Regions from separate parts of the Ancylobacter sp. IITR112 genome, predicted to be linked through region 1. Evidence: predicted binding sites of a transcription regulator. Region 1 holds the regulator's gene; each other region holds the start of a gene.
The links. The regulator HrcA, encoded in region 1, represses chaperone genes, less so after heat shock. The targets are predictions, from matches to a motif close to GTTAGCACTCNCNNNNNGNGAGTGCTAAC.
Positions count from the first base shown of each region.

Region 2: the regulator HrcA is predicted to act here: its motif matches at 2,381-2,409, upstream of groES (co-chaperone GroES).
Region 3: the regulator HrcA is predicted to act here: its motif matches at 2,223-2,251, upstream of AAC979_RS02230 (co-chaperone GroES).

Region 1 is NZ_JBGCUS010000001.1:3,841,363-3,848,608, reverse strand. Features, by position in the region: gene rsmI (16S rRNA (cytidine(1402)-2'-O)-methyltransferase) at 1-390, opposite strand, end outside; gene AAC979_RS18315 (penicillin-binding protein activator) at 606-1,814, shown strand; gene hemW (radical SAM family heme chaperone HemW) at 1,825-3,000, opposite strand; gene AAC979_RS18305 (non-canonical purine NTP pyrophosphatase) at 2,993-3,658, opposite strand; gene rph (ribonuclease PH) at 3,655-4,368, opposite strand; gene hrcA (heat-inducible transcriptional repressor HrcA) at 4,527-5,627, shown strand; gene grpE (nucleotide exchange factor GrpE) at 5,707-6,324, shown strand; gene AAC979_RS18285 (hypothetical protein) at 6,397-7,246, opposite strand, start outside.
Region 2 is NZ_JBGCUS010000001.1:2,026,794-2,034,039, forward strand. Features, by position in the region: gene AAC979_RS09850 (SDR family oxidoreductase) at 1-74, shown strand, start outside; gene AAC979_RS09855 (omptin family outer membrane protease) at 84-1,082, opposite strand; gene AAC979_RS09860 (exopolysaccharide biosynthesis protein) at 1,183-1,848, opposite strand; gene AAC979_RS09865 (usg protein) at 1,906-2,241, opposite strand; gene groES (co-chaperone GroES) at 2,545-2,859, shown strand; gene groL (chaperonin GroEL) at 2,907-4,553, shown strand; gene AAC979_RS09880 (outer membrane protein) at 4,834-5,649, shown strand; gene AAC979_RS09885 (ABC-type transport auxiliary lipoprotein family protein) at 5,775-6,425, opposite strand; gene AAC979_RS09890 (MlaD family protein) at 6,482-7,246, opposite strand, start outside.
Region 3 is NZ_JBGCUS010000001.1:503,232-510,477, reverse strand. Features, by position in the region: gene AAC979_RS02245 (histidine kinase dimerization/phospho-acceptor domain-containing protein) at 1-611, opposite strand, end outside; gene AAC979_RS02240 (phasin family protein) at 929-1,303, shown strand; gene AAC979_RS02235 (phasin) at 1,541-2,065, shown strand; gene AAC979_RS02230 (co-chaperone GroES) at 2,315-2,602, shown strand; gene groL (chaperonin GroEL) at 2,677-4,317, shown strand; gene AAC979_RS02220 (ABC transporter permease) at 4,660-6,324, opposite strand; gene AAC979_RS02215 (Fe(3+) ABC transporter substrate-binding protein) at 6,418-7,246, opposite strand, start outside.

The DNA.
Region 1 (7,246 bases):
GGCGGCCGCTACCAGCTTGTAGCCGGGATCGGAGACCAGCGGCGTGCCGGCGTCCGACACCTGCGCCACCACGCCGCCCTCTGCCAGCCGCGCCAGCAGACGCGGGCGCGCCTGCTCGGCATTGTGGTCGTGATAGGCCACAAGCTTTGTTTCGATACCGTAACGTTCCAGCAGCCGCCGCGTCACCCGCGTGTCCTCGCAGGCGATGAGGTCGGCGCCGGCGAGCGTTTCCAGCGCGCGCAGCGTCACATCACCAAGATTGCCGATCGGCGTGGCGACGATGTAGAGGCCGGGCTGCGGGCGCGCGGCGGGCAGGCTGTGCGCGCCGATGCGGAAGCGGCGCGGCGCGGAGGTCTCGGCGGAATCGCAGGTAGCGGGGGAAAGGGTCATGCGCGCATTGTAGAGAGCCGCGCGGCCCGCGTCATGCGCCGCGTGCCGGCCCGGCACGCCCGGCGATTGCGGGAAAAGACGGCCGAACGCGTGGATATTTAACGCTTTCGCGCGCCCGGCCTTGCGGAGAAGGTGACAGCGCGAGTCCCGCCGTCCTAAAAAGGGAGGGCAACGTCGGCCAGGGTGGCGGGCGCACAGCCGAGCCGAACGACCGGATGAACGCGAAGGAAACGGCCGCGATCCGCACAGCCCTCGCCCGCACCAGCCGGCGCGGCTTCCTCCTGATGGCGGGCGCCGCGGGACTGGCCGCCTGTTCCTCCGGGCCGGAGATGAGCGCGCCGCAGGCGGCGCTGCCCATGCCGGAGGCGCCGCCGCCCGACCCGAATGCCGGGCTCGGCTCCGGCACGCCGATCGGCCTCATCCTGCCGCTCGGCGCCAGCGGCAATGCCGGCGCGGTGGCGCTGTCGCTGCGCAATGCCGCGGAAATGGCGCTGTCGGAATTCTCAGGCGCCCGCATAAGGCTGATCATCAAGGATGATGGCGGCACCGGCCCCGGCGCGCAGGCGGCGGCCAACCAGGCGCTGGACGAGGGTGCGCGCGCGCTCATCGGCCCGCTCTTCGCCCATTCCGTCGCCGCCGCCGGGCAGGTGGCGCGCCAGCGCGGCGTGCCGCTGGTCGGCTTCTCCACCGACACCAATGTGGCGACGCAGGGCGTCTATCTCCTGAGCTTCCTGCCCCAGAACGATGTCGAACGGGTGATCCGCTACACCGCGGCGCAGGGCCGGCGTTCCTATGCCGGGCTGGTGCCGGACAATGCCTATGGCTCGGTGGTCGAGGCCGCTTTCCGCGAGACCGTGCCAATCGTCGGCGGGCGGGTGGTCGGGCTGGAACGCTACAGCCCCGGCCAGGCGGCGGAAGCCGCGCGCCGCCTCGCCGGCTCGGTGGCGCAGGCCGATGCCGTGTTCCTGCCCGATGCCGCCGATACCGTGCCGCAGATCGTGCAGGCGCTTACCGGTGCGGGAGCCAATCTCGCCGGCAAGCAGCTCATCGGCACCGGCCTGTGGGACGACGCCCGGCTGTTTGCCAATCCCGCGCTCAATGGCGGCCTGTTCGCCGCCCCCGACACATCCGGCTTCCGCGCCTTCGCCGCGCGCTACCGGGCGCGCTTCGGCAGCGAGCCAGTGCGCACCACCACGCTTTCGCATGACGCGGTGTCGCTGATGGCGGCGCTGGTGAACAACTATGGCGAGAACGGCATCACCGACGCGGCGATCCAGAATCCCTCGGGCTTTTCCGGCATTGACGGCATTTTCCGCTTCCGCGCCGACGGCACCAACCAGCGCGGGCTGGCGGTGATGCAGATTTCAGGCGGCACCAGCCAGATCGTCAGCCCCGCCCCGCGCAGCTTCGCGCAGGCGACGTAGCCGGTCGTCCTCACGCCGCGAGATCGGCGACGATCGCGTCCAGCACCGGCAGGCCGAGTGCGGTGGCGCGCAGGCGCTGGCCCGGCAGTTCCTCGATCATGCCGTCGTCCAGCAGCGTCGCCACCCGCGCGGGATCGAAACCGCGCCCGGCGAGGCGGGCGAAGCGGTCGCGGTCGATGCCCTCGGCGAGGCGCAGGCCCATCAGCAAATATTCGTCGGCCTGCTCGGCGCGGGTGAGCGGTTCATCAGTGATCACGCCGTGACCCTGCGCCTCGACCCGTGCCACCCATTGCTCCGGCCCGCGCTCGGTGGAGGTGGCGACGCGCCCCTCGGGCGTATCGAGCCGCCCATGGGCGCCGGGGCCGATCCCGGCATATTCGCCATAGCGCCAATAGAGCAGATTGTGCCGGCTCTCCGCCCCTGGGCGGGCATGGTTGGAAATCTCATAGGCCGGGAGGCCGGCGGCGCGGGTCGTCTCCTGCGTCACGTCCCACAGCGCGCGGGCCACCTCGTCCTCCGGCACGATCAGCTTGCCCGCGCGGTGCAGCGCGGCGAAGGGCGTGCCGTCCTCGATGGTGAGCTGGTAAAGCGAGAGATGCTCGCAGCCCTCGTCAATAGCGCGCCGGAGTTCGGCGGCCCAGTCCTGCGGCCGCTGCTCCGGCCGGGCATAGATGAGATCGAAGGAAACACGCTCGAAGGCGGCACGCGCCACCGCCACCGCCCCCAGCGCCTCGTCGGCCGTGTGCATCCGCCCCAGCGCCTTCAGCGCGGCATCGTCCAGCGCCTGCACGCCGAGCGAGACGCGGTTCACCCCCGCCGCGCGATAGCCGCGAAAGCGGCCGGCCTCGACGCTGGTCGGGTTGGCTTCCAGCGTCACCTCGGCGCCCGCATCCAGCGGCCATGCCGCATGGATGGCGTCGAGAATGGCGCCGACCGTCTCTGGCTCCATCAGCGAAGGCGTGCCGCCGCCGAAGAACACGCTGTGGGTGCGGCGCTGGCCGATGCGTTCGCGTGTGTGGGCGATCTCGGCGCGGAACGCCGCGACGAAGCGCGCCTGGTCGGGCGGCGCGTGACGCACATGCGAGTTGAAGTCGCAATAGGGGCATTTGGCCTTGCAGAACGGCCAATGCACATAGACGCCGAAGCCGGGATCCGCCGGCGGCGGCGCGGGCGAGCGCTCAGTCAAACGTCGCCCCGAGGCAGGCCTGCGCCAGCGCCATGAACGCCCGCGCCCGGTGCGACAGGCCGCGCCCCAGCGGCGGCAGGCCGTGCTTCTCGGCCCCGCTCATCTCGCCGAAGGTCCGCGGATGGTCGTCCGGCTGGCCGTCGGGCTGGAACATCGGGTCATAGCCGAAGCCCGCCGGCCCGCGCGGCGGCCATACCAGCGTGCCGTTCACCACGCCCTCGAATTCCTCGACATGCCCGTCCGGCCAGGCCAGGCACAGAGCGGAAACGAAATGCGCCCCGCGCAGATCGGGAAGTTCCGCCCCGGCCTCGCGCAGCTCTTCCTCCACCCGGGTCATCGCCGCCATGAAGTCCTTTTCCGGCCCCGCCCAGCGGGCGGTGAACAGCCCCGGCGCCCCGCCCAGCGCATCGACGCACAGGCCGGAATCGTCGGCGAAGGCCGGCAGCCCGGCGGCATTGGCGGCGGCGGTCGCCTTGATGCGGGCATTCTCGCCGAAGGTGAGCCCGGTTTCCTCCGGCTCCGGCAGGCCGAGCTCGCCGGCGGACACGGCGTCGACGCCATAGGGAGCCAGCAGGCCGCGCATTTCCTCCAGCTTGCCCGGATTATGGGTGGCGATGACGATGCGGCCTTCCAGCCGCCGGTGCGGGGCGGCGCTCATGCGACCGCCAGCTTCTGCAGATCGACCAGCTTGGCCACGCCCTTGCGGGCGAGGCCGAGCATGGCGTTGAACTCGTCCTCGGTGAACGGCGTCTTCTCGGCGGTGCCCTGCACCTCGACGAAGCCGCCCGAGCCGGTCATCACGAAGTTCACATCCGTATGCGCCTCCGAATCCTCGGCATAGTCGAGGTCGAGCCGTGGCTCGCCATCGACAATGCCGCAGGAAACGGCGGCGAGATGGTCGCGCAGCGGGATGGCCGGCAGCATGCCGCGCGCCTTCATCCAGCTCAGGCAGTCATGCAGGGCGATCCATGCCCCGGTGACGGAGGCGGTGCGGGTGCCGCCATCGGCCTGGATCACGTCGCAATCGACGGTGATCTGGCGCTCGCCGAGCTTTTCGAGATCGACCACCGCGCGCAGCGAACGGCCGATCAGGCGCTGGATTTCCTGGGTGCGGCCGGACGGCTTGCCGGAGGTCACCTCGCGGCGGGTGCGCTCATGGGTGGCGCGCGGCAGCATGCCATATTCCGCCGTCACCCAGCCGCGCCCCTGCCCCTTCAGCCAGGGCGGCAGCCGCTCTTCCAGCGTGGCGGCGACGAGCACATGGGTTTCGCCGAACTTGACGAGGCAGGAACCCTCGGCATGGCGCAGCACGCCGCGCTCGAAGCTCACGGCCCGCATCTCGTCGGGAAGGCGGCGGGAAGGGCGCATGCGAAAGGTCTCCTCAAGGGCGGCACCAGCCTGTGGCCGGACCTTGTAAGGGCGGCGCGGGCCGGGCGCAATCGCCGCCCCGGCTTGTAGATGGGCGGCGATTACCGAGATAATAGTCACCCATGACCGGGTAGACGAGACAAGGGACAGGCCCCGCGATGCCCCTCGATCCATTTCTGTCCGCCGCCGCACCCTCGCTGGCACGGCTCGATGAGCGCTCCCGCGAGATTTTCCGGCAGATCGTCGAGACCTATCTCGCCACCGGCGAGCCGGCCGGCTCGCGCAATATTTCCCGCCTCATCCCGATGACGCTGTCACCGGCCTCGGTGCGCAATGTCATGGCCGATCTCGAAGCGGCGGGGCTGATCTTCGCCCCGCACACCAGCGCCGGCCGGCTGCCGACCGAGCGCGGGCTGCGCTTCTTCGTCGATGCGCTGCTGGAAATCGGCGATGTCTCGGAAGACGAGCGCAATTCGATCGAGACGCAGGTGCGCGCCGCCGCCCGCGCGCAGACGGTGGAAGGGGTTCTGGCGGAAGCCTCCAACCTGCTCTCCGGCCTCTCGCGCGGGGCCGGCGTCGTCACGACAGGCAAGACCGATGTGCGGCTCAAACATATCGAATTCGTGCCGCTCGACCCCAGCCGGGCGCTGCTGATCCTCGTTTCCGAGGATGGCGAGGTGGAGAACCGGCTGGTGCCCTTGCCCAAGGGCCTGCCGTCCTCGGCGCTGGTGGAAGCGACGAATTTCCTCAGTGCGCTGACGCGCGGGCGCACGCTGGCGGAGCTGCGCACCGAGGTGGAGCGCACCCTCGCCGCCCGCCGCGCCGAGCTCGACGAGGTGACCGCGCGGGTGGTGGAAAGCGGCATGGCAAGCTGGTCCGGCGGCGACAAGGCCGAGCGGCGCCTCATCGTGCGCGGCCAGACGCGGCTGCTGCACGATCTGCGTGCCATCGAGGATCTGGAGCGCGTACGGCTGCTGTTCGACGATCTCGAAGCCAAGCAGGAAGTGGTGGACCTGCTGGGCCGGGCCGAGGACGCTCAGGGCCTGCGCATCTTCATCGGTTCGGAGAACAAGCTGTTCTCGCTGTCCGGCTCCTCCACCATCGTCGCGCCCTATCGCGACGGACAGGGAAGGGTGGTGGGCGTGCTCGGGGTGATCGGCCCGACCCGGCTCAACTATGCCCGCATCGTGCCGATGGTGGACTTCACCGCCCGCGTGGTCAGCCGCGTTCTCGCCGGTCCGGGGATTGACGCGGCTTGATTTTTGCCGCTTCCACCCCGATATGGCGATCGTCCGCGCGCGCTGCCGCCGGACACATTCATTCTTCGACGAGGTATTCATGAGCGACGAGAACCGCACCCCGGCTGACCAGCCCGAAACGGGCGATCAGACTGTCGGCGCCGAGGCCGGCGCAGCGGCCGCGCCGGACGACCTCGCTGCCGCCTTCGCCGCCGAGAAGGAACAGCTTGAGGCCGAGATCGCCGCGCTGAAGGACAAGTTCCTGCGCGCCTTCGCCGAGGCCGACAATGTGCGCCGCCGCGCCGAGCGCGAGGTGGCCGACGCCAAGGTCTATGGCATCACCGGCTTTGCCCGCGACATCCTTACCGTCGCCGACGATTTCGAGCGGGCGCTGGGCGCCATCGACGCCGAGGCGCGCGCGAGGGCCGACGGCACGCTGAAGACGTTGCTGGAAGGCATCGACCTGACCAGCCGGGCGCTGCTGCAGGCGCTGTCCAAGCATGGCGTGGCGCGCATCGAGGCGGAAGGCGCCCGGTTCGACCCCAACATGCATCAGGCGATGTTCGAGGTGCCCAATACCGAGGTGCCGTCCGGCACCGTGGTTCAGGTCATCCAGCCCGGCTACAAGCTCGGCGAGCGGGTGCTGCGCCCGGCGCTGGTCGGCGTGTCCAAGGGCGGCCCGAAGGCGGCGCCGGCCGAGGCGCCCGCCGCGAACTGAACGCCGGCCGGCCAGAATGTCGCGTGAAAAAGGGCCCCGCGGGGCCCTTTTTTGTCGGGGAATGGCGCCGGATCAGCGCAGCGTCACGCCGTCGCGCACGGCGCGCATGGCGGTGTAATCGGCCTCGAAGGTTTGCGCCGGCGCGACGCCGACCATGCGCAGATAGCCGTTGCGACCGAAGCTCAGCCATTGCGCCACCTTCACCGGCTGGCCGGTCTGCTGGTCGACCGCATTGGCGATCAGCTCATAACCGGGCTGGCCGCCGACACGCAGCGGCCCGCCGCGCTCGACGCGCAGCTCCTTGATGCCCGGCACGCTGGCGATCGCCCGCTTGGCCACCGCCTCGCGCTCCTCCTCGCGAATATCGCCCGGACCGACGGCGACGATGAAGAAGGACTGGGTCTGCGGCGCGTCCTTGCCCTCGCCCGCCGGCTTGTCCGCATCGGGCTTGGTGAGCAGCACGGCATTGCTGCCGATCACCTTCATCACCTGATAGCCGCTGAGCTGGTCGAGAGTGAAAGGCAGCTTGGCCAGCATTTCCTCGGGGCTCGGCGGGGCGCGGAACACCACCGTCTTCAGCGCCGCCTCCACCTTGGCGTCGGGGTAGCGGCTGGCGGCGGCCTCGGGGAACTGCACCGTGATCATGCCGGTCTGGTCCTTGCCGCCGGCGATGAGGATCCACTTCTTCAGCGCACCGGCACCCACGGTCTGGAAGCCCTTGAGCAGCACCGCCGGCACGCCGTCGGCCAGGGTGAGGTCGCGCCGCTCCTCCACCGTCACGCCCTGCTTTTCCAGCTCCTTGGTGGCGACATTGGTGGTGATCTCGGCATAGGCGGGCTTGGGCATTTCAAGCACCAGGATCGACGCCTTGGCCGCCGGGTCCTGGAAACCGGGCACGCCGGGAACCGGCATCATGCCGTCC
Region 2 (7,246 bases), 1.8 Mb from region 1:
GCCTGCCGCTCGACGCCAACATCCTCACCATGACGATCATGGCCAGTGCCGCGCCCTTTGTCGGGCGGGGGTGAGGGGGAGCCTCAGAACGCCAGCCGGAAGCCGGCGGAGACGGTGGTGGCCTGGAAGTCCATTCCCGCCCCGTCATCCATCGTCTCCAGCAGCGCGCCGGTGGTCATGTCATACATGGACGTGTCGCCGGTGCCGCGGAAATAGGTATCCAGTTCCACGCCGAGATAGAACCGGGCCTGCGCGCTGAGGGCGTAATCCGCACGCGCTCCGACGGTGAGGAACGGCAGAGTGCCGATATCGTCCTCGAAGCGCAGCTTGCGGAAGTAATGGTGGTCGGTGTCGTTGGCGGAGAAGGTCAGCCCGCCCTTGACCAGCGCGGTGAGCGTCCAGGCGTCGCGGGCGAGTTCCGTCTCCACGCCGAGGAACACGCCGGCATAGCGCTGCTGGTAGTCGATGGTCGGCAGGGTGGTGTAGTCGAATTTCGGTGAATCGCGGAAACCGTTGCGGCTGTAGATGGAGGGACCGTCATTGGCGGTCCATTTGATGTCGGTGTATTTGAAGCCCGCCTGCAGCGTGAGCCGGCTTCCCTCCGAGAGCGCGAAGCGCCGGCCCAGCGCCGCGTCGATATCGACATAATGGTCGAGCGTGGTGGAGGGATGGGTGGAGTAATGCGTCCAGTCCGCGGCGGCATAGCTGCGGACAAAGGGGGTGAGCCAGTCGAAATCGCGCATGTGGCTGCTGCCGGAAAAGCCGAGCTTGCCATTGGCGGAGAACACCACGTTCTCCCACAGCTCCACCTTCAGCGCGGCGGTGGCGACCGGCGCGTCGCTCTCCCAGATCAGCCGGCTGATGCGGTTGCCGTTCTCATAGACATATTCATTGGCGGTGATCCAGCTATAGCCGAAGCCGGCCCGCAGCGTGACCTCCTCACCGGGCGTGGCGAAGATCATCTGTTCGGGCACCCCGGCGGAGGGCAGGCCGGACGAGCCGATGTCGGCGGCGGGGCTCGGCCCGAGCGACGCGACAAACAGGCCCGCACCGGCCAGTACCCACCGCGCGAACATCGTCATGACCTGCTCCCCCGCCCCATTCCCCTAAGGAATAGGGGCCGGCGGCGAAGCCTGTCCAGCACCTGTTAAGCGCTTGAAACAGCTTCTTGTTCTGACGGTTTCAGAACACCGCCAGCGCGCCCTGGAACAGCAGCCAACTCAGCAGGCCCATCACCCCGAAGCTGATCAGCGTCGCCACGACGCCCGCCAGAATGAACACCCCGTCGCGTTCGACAAGGCCCAGGCCGAGAATCACCACGGCGATGCCGGGCGGCAGATTGCCGAAGATCGGGATCGGCAGCAGCAGCAAGAGGCCGAGCACCACCACCAGCCCGCCGAGCACGAAGCGGGCCGAGGGCGAGGAGAAATAGGGCAGGCGCGGGCGGGAATAGCCCTCGAAGCGGCGGATCAGCTTCAGCGAGCCGTTGACGATCTTCTCCAGCAGCCCGCGCGAGATGGTGCGGTTGGCGAGCCAGCGCGGCAGCCAGAGTTCGTCGCGCCCCACCAGCATCTGCGCGCCGACAAGACAGAGCAGAATGCCGCACAGCACCGGCAGGCCCGGCGGCATCGGCAGGCAGTTCGGCAGGCCGAGCAGCAGGATGGACAGGCCGAAGGCGCGGTTGCGCAGCGCATGCACGATCTCGCCGACACCGATCCGCTCCGCCGAATGGGCGGTGACGATTGCGGAGAGCAATTCCGACGTGCGGGGAGAACGATGATCCACCAGCGTGACCAGGCTGCCTGACTTTCCTCGGGCGCCGGACCGGCCCCCTTTGTCCGCGCTCATAGCACGTCACGCGCGGCAATAAGAGGGCAGGCTGCCCAAAAGAACGGCCGGCAGGGGTCAGTTGAGGCGGAACTCCCCATCCACGCGCCGCAATTCCGCCGGGCCGATCAGGCGTGCATGCGCCACCCGCACCGAGTGCAGCGGCCCTTCAAGCTCCCGCTTCCAGAAGGCGAGAAAGCGGTTCAGCTCCGGGAAATGCGGGCACAGATCATAATGCTGCCAGAGAAAGCTCTGCAGAATCCCGGGATGGTCGGGCATGCGGTAGAGAATATGGGCGGTGGTCAGGCCATAGCCTTCGAGCTGCCGACGGAAATCCGCCGAGACGCGCCCTGTCTCCCCCTGCCCCGCTTCCGGCGATGCGGCACCACGCAACGAAATCCCCTGTTCAGCCATGCGAAACCTCCTTTCGCGACGATGGGGCAAGTGTGCGGCGGGTGCGGTCCTCGGGCAAGGTTAAAATTGTCAATTCACGTTCAAAATCAATGCACTAGCAGCATATACGACAGAGTGCTGACAGCGCCGCCAGCGCCCGCTTGGCACTCTCGCGCCGAGACTGCCAATTTTTTCCCGTCCGCACCTTGCGCCCCCTTTCCCCGGCGCCTAGATGTCGCACGGCACCGCGCGACACCCCATGCCGACCGGGCTGGCGGGCGCGGTGATCAGGATCAAACGATCGTTCACGATTGGAGAGAGCCGATGAAGTTCCGTCCCCTGCATGACCGCGTGGTGGTCAAGCGTATCGAAGCGGAAGAGAAGACCGCGGGCGGCATCATCATTCCCGATACGGCCAAGGAAAAGCCCTCGCAGGGCGAAGTCGTCGCCGCCGGCCCCGGGGCCCGCGACGAGGCCGGCAAGCTGGTCCCGCTCGATGTGAAGGCGGGCGACCGCGTGCTGTTCGGCAAGTGGTCGGGCACCGAGGTCAAGATCGACGGCGTCGACTACCTCATCATGAAGGAGTCCGACATCCTTGGCGTGCTCGAAGGCGTCGCCGCCTCCAAGAAGGCCGCCTGAGCCAGCCTCTTCCCGCTGCTCGCAACGCATCACCGGAGTAAAATATCATGTCCGCCAAAGAAGTTAAGTTCGCTGGCGACGCGCGCGAGAAGATGCTGCGCGGCGTCGACATTCTCGCCAACGCCGTCAAGGTCACGCTCGGCCCCAAGGGCCGCAACGTCGTGATCGAGAAGAGCTTCGGCGCTCCCCGCATCACCAAGGACGGCGTCACCGTCGCCAAGGAAATCGAACTCGAGGACAAGTTCGAGAACATGGGCGCGCAGATGGTGCGCGAAGTGGCCTCGAAGTCCAACGACCTCGCCGGCGACGGCACCACCACCGCCACCGTGCTGGCCCAGGCCATCGTGAAGGAAGGCGCTAAGTCGGTCGCCGCCGGCATGAACCCGATGGACCTCAAGCGCGGCATCGACCTCGCGGTCGAGGCGATCGTCGCCGACCTCAAGAAGAACGCCCGCAAGGTGACCTCCAACTCCGAGATCGCCCAGGTCGGCACCATCTCCGCCAATGGCGACTCCGAGATCGGCAAGTATCTCGCCGAGGCGATGGAGAAGGTTGGCAATGAGGGCGTGATCACCGTCGAGGAAGCCAAGACCGCCGAGACCGAGCTCGACGTGGTCGAGGGCATGCAGTTCGACCGTGGCTACCTCTCCCCCTACTTCATCACCAATGCCGAGAAGATGCGGGTCGAGTTCGAGGACCCCTACATCCTCATCCACGAGAAGAAGCTGTCGGGCCTGCAGGAACTGCTGCCGGTGCTCGAAGCCGTGGTGCAGACCTCCAAGCCGCTCCTGATCATCGCCGAGGACATCGAGGGCGAGGCTCTCGCCACCCTCGTCGTCAACAAGCTGCGCGGCGGCCTCAAGGTCGCGGCGGTGAAGGCCCCCGGCTTCGGTGATCGCCGCAAGGCCATGCTGCAGGATATCGCCATCCTGACCGGCGGCACCGCCATCTCCGACGATCTCGGCATCAAGCTCGACACCGTGACGCTCGCCATGCTCGGCCGCGCCAAGAAGGTCGTGCTCGAGAAGGAGAACACCACCATCGTCGACGGCGCCGGCTCCAAGAAGGACATCGAGGACCGCGTCGCGCAGATCAAGGCGCAGATCGAGGAGACCACCTCGGACTATGACCGCGAGAAGCTGCAGGAGCGCCTCGCCAAGCTCGCCGGCGGCGTCGCGGTGATCCGCGTCGGCGGCGCGACCGAAGTCGAAGTGAAGGAAAAGAAGGACCGCGTTGACGACGCGCTGCACGCCACCCGCGCGGCGGTCGAGGAAGGCGTGCTCCCGGGCGGCGGCGTCGCCCTGCTGCGCTCGCTCAAGGCGCTGGACAGCGTCGAGACGGCCAATGCCGACCAGAAGACCGGCGTCGACATCGTCCGCAAGGCGGTGCAGTACCCGGCGCGCCAGATCGCCAGCAATGCCGGCGAAGACGGCTCGCTGATCGTCGGCCGCATCCTTGAGAAGAACGACTACGCCTTCGGCTTCAACGCCCAGACCGGCGAATATGTCGACATGTACAAGGCGGGCGTCATCGACCCGGCCAAGGTGCTGCGCTCGGCGATCCAGAACGCCGCCTCGGTGGCTTCGCTGCTGATCACCACCGAAGCCATGATCGCCGACCTGCCCAAGAAGGGCGGCGCGGCCCCCGCCATGCCCGGCGGCGGCATGGGCGGCATGGGCGGCATGGACTTCTGAGGAAGTCCATTCCCCTTCGGCTGATGAAGTGCCGAAGCCGGCGACAGCCGGCTTCGGGGGCGGCGGGGACTTCTGCAGAAGTCCCACGCTGATAGAAAGAGAGAGGGCGTGGCGCGAGCCGCGCCCTTTTTCGTGCCGGCGCGGCGCCAGGCGGTATTGCAGGGCCGATTCTGTTGCATCAAAGACGCATGCCCGCGAACAGCAGCGAACCGGGCGGTTCGAGGCGAACCCTCTGTCGGGAAACGCATTGTCCCGGCAGTTCGCTCATCTGGAGAACCCCATGAACCGCCCGCTGCTGAACCGCTCGCTGCTTCTCGGCGCCGCCTGCCTGCTGGCCTCCGGCACCGCCGGCGTCGCCGCCGATCTGCCCTACCCCGTCAAGGCCCAGCCGGTGCAGGTGTTCGTGCCCGCCTTCTCCTGGACCGGACTCTATCTCGGCGGCAATGCCGGCTATGCCTGGGGCGAATCGAAGGGCTCCGACGTCGCGTTCTTCGACAGCACCGGCGGCGTCTACACCCCCGCGCCGGGCCTGTATTTCGGCAATGACGTGAATTTCGGCAATATGGATGGCTGGGTCGCCGGTGGCCAGATCGGCTATAATTACCAGTTCACCAACAATGTCGTCGTCGGCATCGAGGCGGACTTCCAGTGGACCGGCGCCGAGGACAGTCTCGCCTTCTACGCCACGCCGGGCGGCCCCTACTACCAGACCAGCGCCGAACTCGAATGGTTCGGCACGGTGCGCGCCCGCCTCGGCTATGCCTTCGACCGGCTGCTGGTCTACGGCACCGGCGGCTTCGCCTATGGCAAGGTCAGCGGCTCCACCACGGTGATGGGCCTCACCGGCGGCGGCGCCCCGGACATCACCACCGCGTCCACCGGCTCCTATGACAATGTCAACACCGGCTGGACCGTCGGCGGCGGTGTCGAATATGCCATCACCGACAATTGGATCCTGCGCGGCGAATATCTCTATGTCGATCTCGGCGACACCAACGTGACCAGCTATCTCGCCGGCACCCCGGGCAGCTATGTCAGCGCCAAGGCCGACCTGACGAGCAACATCGTCCGCGCCGCAATTAGCTACAAGTTCTGATCCCCGGCCGATTGTCCGGCGAATGGAAAAGCCCGGCGCGAGCCGGGCTTTTTTGCGTCTGGACGAGATAGGGACGATGGGGGAGACGCTGGCCGAACCGCGGCGCCGCTGTCGGCTCCCGCGCGTCAGAAGCGGGCGGACGCCCAGCGCACCAGGTCGACGAACACCTGGTCGGACGCCCGGTCGAGCGCGGCCGTGGCCTCCGGCCCGCTGGTCGAGGCGGCCGGCGCGCGGGCGGTGAACACCTGCGCGGCGACGATGCGGCCGGAGCTGGCGCCGACGATCTTCACCGAGACTTCCACCACCGCCACCGGCCCGCCCTCATAGGTGCGGATGCCGAAGGCGCGCAGATCCGAGAGCAGCATGTAATCGGCGCTCAGCCCCTCGCCGGCGCGGCCGACGGAGCGGGCGCGGTTGCCGTTCTCGAAGGATTCGATCAGCCGCGCCTGGAACAGCGCCGGCAGCCGGTCGCTCCACTGCGCCTTGTCGAGATAGGTGATCTGCCCGGGCTGCGGCTCGACCACGATGCGCTCGGTGTCGAGCACCGCCAGCGCCGTGGGCGGGCCGACCACGAGCAGGCCCGTACCGCGACGCGGGGCGTTGAAATCGGCCGGTGCGCTGAGATCGAAGGTCGGCACGGCCTGATCGCCGCCGGAAAGCAGCGTGCTGCAGCCGCCAAGCGCGAGCGCCAGCGCCACAATGCCGGCCGCGCCGGCACGCCGGCCAAGCCCTTCGCTCCGCCCGCCGGAGCGGAGGCCCGTCTCGTCAGAACTCACGCGAACGCCCCTGCCCCCGTCGATGTCCCCAGAACCCATAAGCTGGCGCCCCATGCCTAACGCCCATTGTAGCTGGGCACATTCGACCCGCCAAAGATGAACTGACGCGGATTGCGCTCGAAATTGCGGAACACACGCTCGATTTCCGCCAGCGTGCGCCGTCCGTCCACCGCCAGCGCTTCGTACTGGCGCAGGCCCGGGCCGGCGAACTTGTTGAGATTGACCGAGAGCTCCGCCGTGCGGGTGTCGAGATTGGCGGCGAGCTTGCGCACTTCGGCGGCCGCGCTGGAAATCTCGTTGAACATCCCCTTGCCTTCGTCGCTCGTGGTCATCGCGTTCACATTGTCGAGGATCACATTCACCTTGTCCGCCATGGTGCCGAGCTGGGCGGTGAAGGCGCTGATGTCGTCCACCGTGCTGCCGAGCTTCTGCGGATCGACCGACACCACCAGCTTGTCGAGATTGTCCGCCAGCGAGGAAATCCGCTGCGCGGCGCCGCCCATCTCGCGCAGGAAGCTGTCGATATTGCCGGCGTTCTCGCCGAGGGCAGCGGTGAACTTGTCGACATTGTCGATCACCGACGACACCTTGGCGTCATTGGCCTTGATGAGATCGTCGACGCGGATGGCGATGTCGTTGACGCGGCCGAGCACCTCGCGGGCGGTGCGCATCAGGTCCTGCACCGCGGACGTGTCGGCGTCGATCATCGGCAATTGCCCTTCCGCCGGGGCCGGCAGCGGCGCCGCCTGCGTCGAGCCGCCGATCAGCCCGACCGAGGCAAGCCCGGTGAGCAACTGCGAGTCGAGCGTGGCGCGTGTGTC
Region 3 (7,246 bases), 3.3 Mb from region 1:
CCGCCGAGTTCGATGTCGAGTCCCTCGCCGCCCGCCGTCGGCAGGTGCACCGCGAGATGGGTGAAGCTGCGCCCTTCCGTCACCGCGCGATGCGCGGCCGGCGCGCCGAGCGCGCGGAAGTCGCGGCCGGCGATCTCCTCCGGCGCGCGCTCCAGCGCGGCGGCGAGGCGCGGGTCGATGCGGTTCAGCCGCGCATCCGGGCCGGTGCTCCAGGTGAAGCGGGCCGGCGCCGGCGGCGCGGGCTCCGCCGCTGCGGCGGGAGCGTGGGCGGGTGCCGGCGCGCGCGGCGGCGCGGCATCGAGGCCGACCAGCAGCAGCGCGCGGGCGGGACCGGCGGCGAGCAGCGAGCAGGCGAAAGTGGCGGGGGTGAGCGCGCCGGGCAGGCGCAGCCGCTCCAGCCGCGCCGGGCGGGCGGGGCGCAGTGTGCCGGCGAGGCGGGGGGCGAGCGAGGCCAGCGTCGCCGCGTCCAGCAGCGCCCGGCCGGCCGCATTGGCGGCGATCGGCGTGCCATCGGCGCGCACCAGCACGGCCGGCGCCGCGCCGGCAAGCGCGCTCGCCGCCTGGGCCCGCAAGGTCTGCGTCGCCGATGTGCCGTGCTCGTCCGTGTTCATGAGCGCCCGAATGATCCCGCCGGTACGAACCGGAAGCCGCCGCCGGTCCGGTTAAGACCTGCGGCTTCTTCCAGACAATAATGCGGGCCGGCGCCGCTTGCCATGCGCCGCCTTCCCTGTCGCGCCAGCTTCACCTTTTCCGGTTAATCCCTTGCCACCGATCCCGGTTAACCAACTGCAACCGGCCGGGCCATGTGGGCGCAATTTCCGTTGCGTTTTGCGCGCCGCCTACTACTTTAGATGTAGGCATCCGGCCGGATGGACGTGCCTTCCGTTGCGTCTACACTCCCTTTTCGTCCTCTGGAGGAGTTTTCGCCATGGCCGACACCCCGAAACTCGACGTGCCTCCCGAACTGCGCACCCTTGCCGAGCAGGGCGTCGGACAGGCGCGCGCGGCGATGGACGGCTTCCTCAATGCCGCGCACAAGGTGCTCGACGACGCCAGCCGGCAGGTCGACAGCGCCCAGGGCAACGCCCGCGAGATCGGCCGCACCACGCTGGATTTCGCCGAGGCGAACATCGCCGCCGGCTTCGACTTCGCCTCCCGCCTCGCCAAGGCGACGACGCTGGACGAATGGACCCGGCTGCACGCCGACTATGTAAAGGAGCAGGCGAGCCGCCTCGCCGAGCAGGCCAAGGCGCTCGGCCAGCACGCCAGCGCCGCCGCGCCCTTCGGCAAGGGCGGCAAGTAGCCGCCGCTCCCGCCGGAACGGGGGCGCCGCGCCGCCGCTCGAAAAAAGTCGAAAAAAATTGCCTCGACGGGCATTTTGTGCATTGCAATATGATGCTGCATTGCACAAATATAGCGGACAAGACAGGGCAGAGGGTCGGGTTTCACTCGGACAGGCCTTTGCCGGTCAGGGCGCGGCCGCGGGCGCGGAGCGGTCGGCCCCCATTGCCAATCCGCCGCGACTGCGAGGAGAACACCCATGGTCGACGCTGCCCCCGCTACCCCTGCCACTCCGGCGCCCGCCGCCAAGAAGACCGCCAAGGCCGCCGCTGCGGCGTTCGAGGCGTCCATGCCCAAATTCGAAATGCCGAAGTTCGACATGCCTTCCGCTGTGGAAGTGCCCGCCGTGATGCGCGAAATGGCCGAGAAGAGCGTGCAGAACGCGCGCGAGACCTATGAGAAGTTCAAGGCCAACGCCGAAGAAACCACCGACCTGCTCGAAGACACCTATTCCACCGCCTCGCGCGGCCTCGCCGAATATAATACGGCGGCGCTGGAATCGCTGCGGACCAATGTGAACGCCGCCTTCGACTATATGGGCGCGCTGTTCGGCGCCAAGAGCGTGTCGGAAGCGGTGGAGCTCTCCACCGGCCACCTGCGCAAGCAGTTCGATGTGCTCTCGGCCCAGACCAAGGAACTCTCGACCCTCGCCCAGAAGGTCGCCACCGACACCGCCGAGCCGATCAAGGCCTCGGTCGAGAAGAACATCAAGAAGTCGGCCTGACCGCCGCTTCCCTCCCCCGTGAAACCCGGTCCGCGCCCCGCGCGGGCCGGGTTTTTTCATGCCCCGCCGCGCGGGCCCGCAGATGACGGTTTATGACGGCGCGATCGCCCTGCCCCGCGCTTGACTCAATCCGGTACCATTCCTATCTCGGCGACGGTTTGGCACTCGCTATCCAAGAGTGCTAATACGCTGCTCACCAGCGCCGCACCGGCGCGCGACAGGAAGACCGAGGATCTACCGATGGCCCAGTTGAAGTTCCGCCCCCTGCACGACCGCATCGTGGTGAAGCGCCTCGACGCCGAAGAGAAGACGGCGGGCGGCATCATCATCCCCGACAGCGCCAAGGAAAAGCCCTCGCAGGGCGAAGTTCTCTCCGTGGGCCCCGGCGCCCGCGACGAAGCCGGCAAGCTCGTCCCGCTCGATGTGAAGGCCGGCGACAAGGTGCTGTTCGGCAAGTGGTCGGGCACCGAGGTCAAGATCGACGGTCAGGACCTCCTGATCATGAAGGAATCCGACGTGATGGGCATCGTCGGCTGAGCCGACGCGATGAGCATGGTCGGCTGAGCCGACTTTCGCTCCCCCGGACCCACTGAATTTCAGGAGTAGGCCAGATGGCTGCCAAAGACGTTAAATTTGCCGGCGATGCCCGCGAGCGGATGCTGCGCGGCGTCGACATCCTCGCCAATGCGGTGAAGGTCACGCTCGGCCCCAAGGGCCGCAATGTCGTGATCGAGAAGAGCTTCGGCGCCCCCCGCATCACCAAGGACGGCGTCACCGTCGCCAAGGAAATCGAGCTTGAGGACAAGTTCGAGAATCTCGGCGCCCAGCTCGTGCGTGAAGTCGCCTCCAAGACCAATGATCTCGCCGGCGATGGCACCACCACCGCCACCGTTCTCGCCCAGGCGATCGTGCGCGAAGGCGCCAAGTTCGTCGCCGCCGGCATGAACCCGATGGACCTCAAGCGCGGCGTCGATCTCGCCGTGGTCGAGGCGATCAAGGACATCGAGAAGCGCGCCAAGAAGGTGAAGAACAGCGACGAAGTCGCTCAGGTCGGCACCATCTCCGCCAATGGCGATGCCTCCATCGGCCAGATGATCGCCGGCGCCATGCAGCGCGTGGGCAATGAGGGCGTCATCACCGTCGAGGAAGCCAAGACCGCCGAGACCGAGCTCGACGTGGTCGAAGGCATGCAGTTCGACCGTGGCTACCTCTCCCCCTATTTCATCACCAATGCCGAGAAGATGACGGTGGATCTGGAAGATCCCTACATGCTCATCTTCGACAAGAAGCTCTCCGGCCTGCAGGCGATCCTGCCCGTGCTCGAAGCCGTGGTGCAGTCGGGCAAGCCCCTGCTCATCATCGCCGAGGACGTGGAAGGCGAGGCTCTGGCCACGCTCGTGGTCAACAAGCTGCGCGGTGGCCTCAAGGTCGCGGCGGTGAAGGCGCCGGGCTTCGGCGACCGCCGCAAGGCCATGCTGGAAGACATCGCCGTCCTCACCGGCGGCCAGGTCATTTCCGAAGAGCTCGGCATCAAGCTGGAAAGCGTCAATCTCTCCATGCTCGGCCGCGCCAAGAAGGTGCTGATCGAGAAGGAAAAGACCACGATTGTCGACGGCGTCGGCAAGAAGAAGGACATCGAGGGCCGCGTCGCGCAGATCAAGGCGCAGATCGAGGAAACCACCTCGGACTACGACCGCGAGAAGCTGCAGGAGCGTCTCGCCAAGCTCGCCGGCGGCGTCGCGGTGATCCGCGTCGGCGGCGCGACCGAAGTCGAAGTGAAGGAAAAGAAGGACCGCATCGACGACGCGCTGAACGCCACCCGCGCGGCGGTGCAGGAAGGCATCGTCCCCGGCGGCGGCATCGCCCTGCTGCGCGCCAAGAAGGCGGTCGAGAAGCTCACCTCCGACAATCCGGACATCCAGGCCGGCATCAAGATCGTGCTGCGCGCGCTTGAAGCCCCGATCCGCCAGATCGCCGAGAATGCCGGCGTGGAAGGTTCGATCGTGGTCGGCAAGGTGCTGGAGACCAAGGACCAGAACTTCGGCTTCAACGCCCAGACCGAGCAGTTCGTCGACATGATCGCCTCCGGCATCGTCGACCCGGCCAAGGTCGTGCGCACCGCGCTGCAGGACGCCGGCTCCGTCGCCGGCCTGCTCATCACCACCGAAGCCATGATCGCCGACGCGCCCAAGCGCGACAGCGGCGCCCCCGCCATGCCGGGCGGCGGCGGCATGGGCGGCATGGACTTCTGAGGAAGTCCATCCGCCCCTGCGGTTGGTTGAGTGCCTGAGCCGGGCAGGCCCGGCTCAGGTGGCGGCATGGATTTCTGAGAAAGTCCATTCGCCCCTGCTTGGCGCTGAGTGCCGAAGCCGGGCTTGCCCGGCTTCGGTGGCGGCAGGGATTTATGACGAAGTTCATTCGCTTCGGAGACACATCGAGGGCGCGGCGCAAGTCGCGCCCTCTTTGCTGACACCCCGCCCCCCGCACGCCCTCATCCCCGGGCTTGACCCGGGGACCAAGCCCCGCCGCCCGTTCCGCGCTGAAAAAATCCGGGGAGCCAGGCCAACCCGGCCAGGAGGGATGGGCGGGAACCCTCAGCCCTGGCGCGGCCGGGCGAGGCGGGCGAGCAGGATCACCGGCACCAGCCCGACCAGCACGATGAGCAGCGCGGCCAGCGCGCCGTCCTCATAGGTGCCGCGCGCCGCCTCGGCATAGACGTGGCTCGCCAGCGTCTCGAAGTTCAGCGGGCGCAGCATCAGCGTCGCCGGCAGTTCCTTCATGCAGTCGACGAACACCAGCAGCGCCGCGGTGGCCAGCGCCGGCCGCAGCATCGGCAGATGGATCAGCCGCACCACGCCGCCGGGCGTCTCGCCGAGGCTGCGCGCCGCCATGTCGAGCGTCGGGCCGACCTTGCCATAGCCCGCCTCCAGCCCGCCAATGGGAATGGCGAGGAAGCGGATGACATAGGCGATGATCAGCGCCGCGCCGGAACCCGAGATCAGCAGGCCGGTGGAAACACCCGTCAGGCGCTCGGAGAGGTGCGAGACCAGATTGTCGAAGCCGGCCAGCGGCACCAGCAGGCCGACCGCCAGCACCGTGCCGGGCACGGCATAGCCGAGGCTCGCCATCCGCAGCGCCAGCGTGCCGCGCAGCGCGCCGGTGCGCAGCGCCACCACCACGGCGAAGCCCAGCACCAGCGCCAGCGCCGTGCCGAGCGCGGCGAACAGCGCGGTGTTGGCCGCCTCGGCCAGCACGGTCTGCGGCAGGCCGTGAAACGCCACCCGCTTCCACGCCGCGAGCACGAGATGCCCCGCCGGCAGCACGAAGCCGAGCAGCACCGGCAGCAGGCAGGCGAGGAAGGCGAGCCCCGCCGCTCCGGCGGAAAGCGTGCGGCGCGCCGGCGGGCGGGCGCGCTCGCCCACCGTGCCGGTCTTCAGCTTGCGCCGGCCCCAGCGTTCCAGCAGCACCAGCGCGAACATCAGCGCCAGCATGCACAGAGCGATCTGCGCCGCGCCGGGCAGGCTGGAGCGGTTGAGCCAGGTGGAGTAGATCGACAGCGTCAGCGTCTGCACGCCGAGGAATTCCGAGGCGCCGATGTCGTTCACCGTCTCCATCAGCGCCAGCGTCATGCCAACGGCGATGGCCGGGCGGGCGAGCGGCAGGGCGATGCGGAAGAACGCCTCCCCCGCCCCCGCCCCCAGCGTGCGCGCCGCGTCCAGCACCGAGGCGGTCTGCACCAGGAAGGCGGCGCGGGCGGAGAGATAGACATAGGGGTAGAGCACCAGCCCGAGCAGCACGATGCAGCCCGGCAGCGAGCGCACCTCCGGCAGCCACAGATCGCGCGGGCGCAGGCCAAATGTGGTGCGGATCAGCGTCGGGATCGGCCCCAGCGGGTGCACCGCGTCGACATAGACGAAGGCCTGGATATAGGTCGGGATGGCGAGCGGCAGCAGCAGCGCCCATTCGAACACGCCGCGCCCGGGAAAGCGGCACACCGCCACCAGCCAGGCGGTGCCGGTGCCGATGACGGCGACGAACAGGCCGACGCCGAGCACCAGCACCGTGGTCTCATACAGCGCGTGCGGAATGACATTGGCGAGGAGGTGCGGCCACAGATCGCCCGAGCCCTGCAGCGCGGTCCAGCCCAGCGCCAGCAGCGGCAGCAGCACCAGAAGCACGACCGCCCCCGCCGCCGCCCGTACGAGACGGGAGCCGGTGACGGGGGCGCGGCGCGGACTGTGGGGAAGTGCGAGGCTCATGTCGCCAAACGTCCCGGGGCGGGCGACCATCCCGGGACCCGATGCGCGGGAAGACGGAGCGGCGGCGCGGGGGGCGCCGCCGGTAGCGCCGGATCAGTTGTCGAACCCGACCTTGTCGGCGAGGTTGGTCGCCGCCTTGCGCGCCTTGGCGACCTCGACCAGGTCGATATTGTCGACCTTGAGCGGGCCGAAGGCGGCGATGATCGGGTCGGCAGGCACGCCCGGCACCACGGGATATTCGAAATTCGCCTTGGCGTAGATTTCCTGCGCCTGCGGCGAGACGAGATATTCCAGCAGCTTGACGGCGTTGTCCTTGTTCGGGGCGTTCTTGGCGACGCTGGCGCCGGAGATGTTCACATGCGTCCCGCCATTCTCGAAGGTCGGCAGCACGACATTGATCGCCTTGCCCCATTCCTCCTGCTCGGGCCCGCCCTTGCCGGAGCGCATCAGGCCCACATAGTAGGAATTGGCGAGGCCGATGTCGCAGATGTCGCCGAGAATGTCGCGCGCCACCTCACGGTCGCCGCCGGCGGCCTTGCGGGCGAGGTTGGCCTTCACGCCCTTCAGCCATTCCTCGGCCTTGGCTTCGCCGTGATGGACGATATAGGCGGCGATCAGCGCGGTGTTATAGGGGTGCTTGCCCGAACGGATGCACACCTCGCCCTTCCATTTCGGGTCGGCGAAGCTCTCATAGGTGATCGCCGTGTCCTTCACCCGGTCCTTGGAGGTGTAGGCGACGCGGGCGCGGGCGGAAAGGGCGAACCACTCGCCCTCCTTGCCGCGCAGATTGGCGGGAATGGCCTTCTCCAGCGCGTCGGAACTCACCTTCTGCGTCACGCCCTGGTCGACGAGGTCGAGCAGCGCGCCGACATCCACCGTCATCAGCACGTCCGCCGGGGAGGCGTCGCCCTCGGCCTTCACC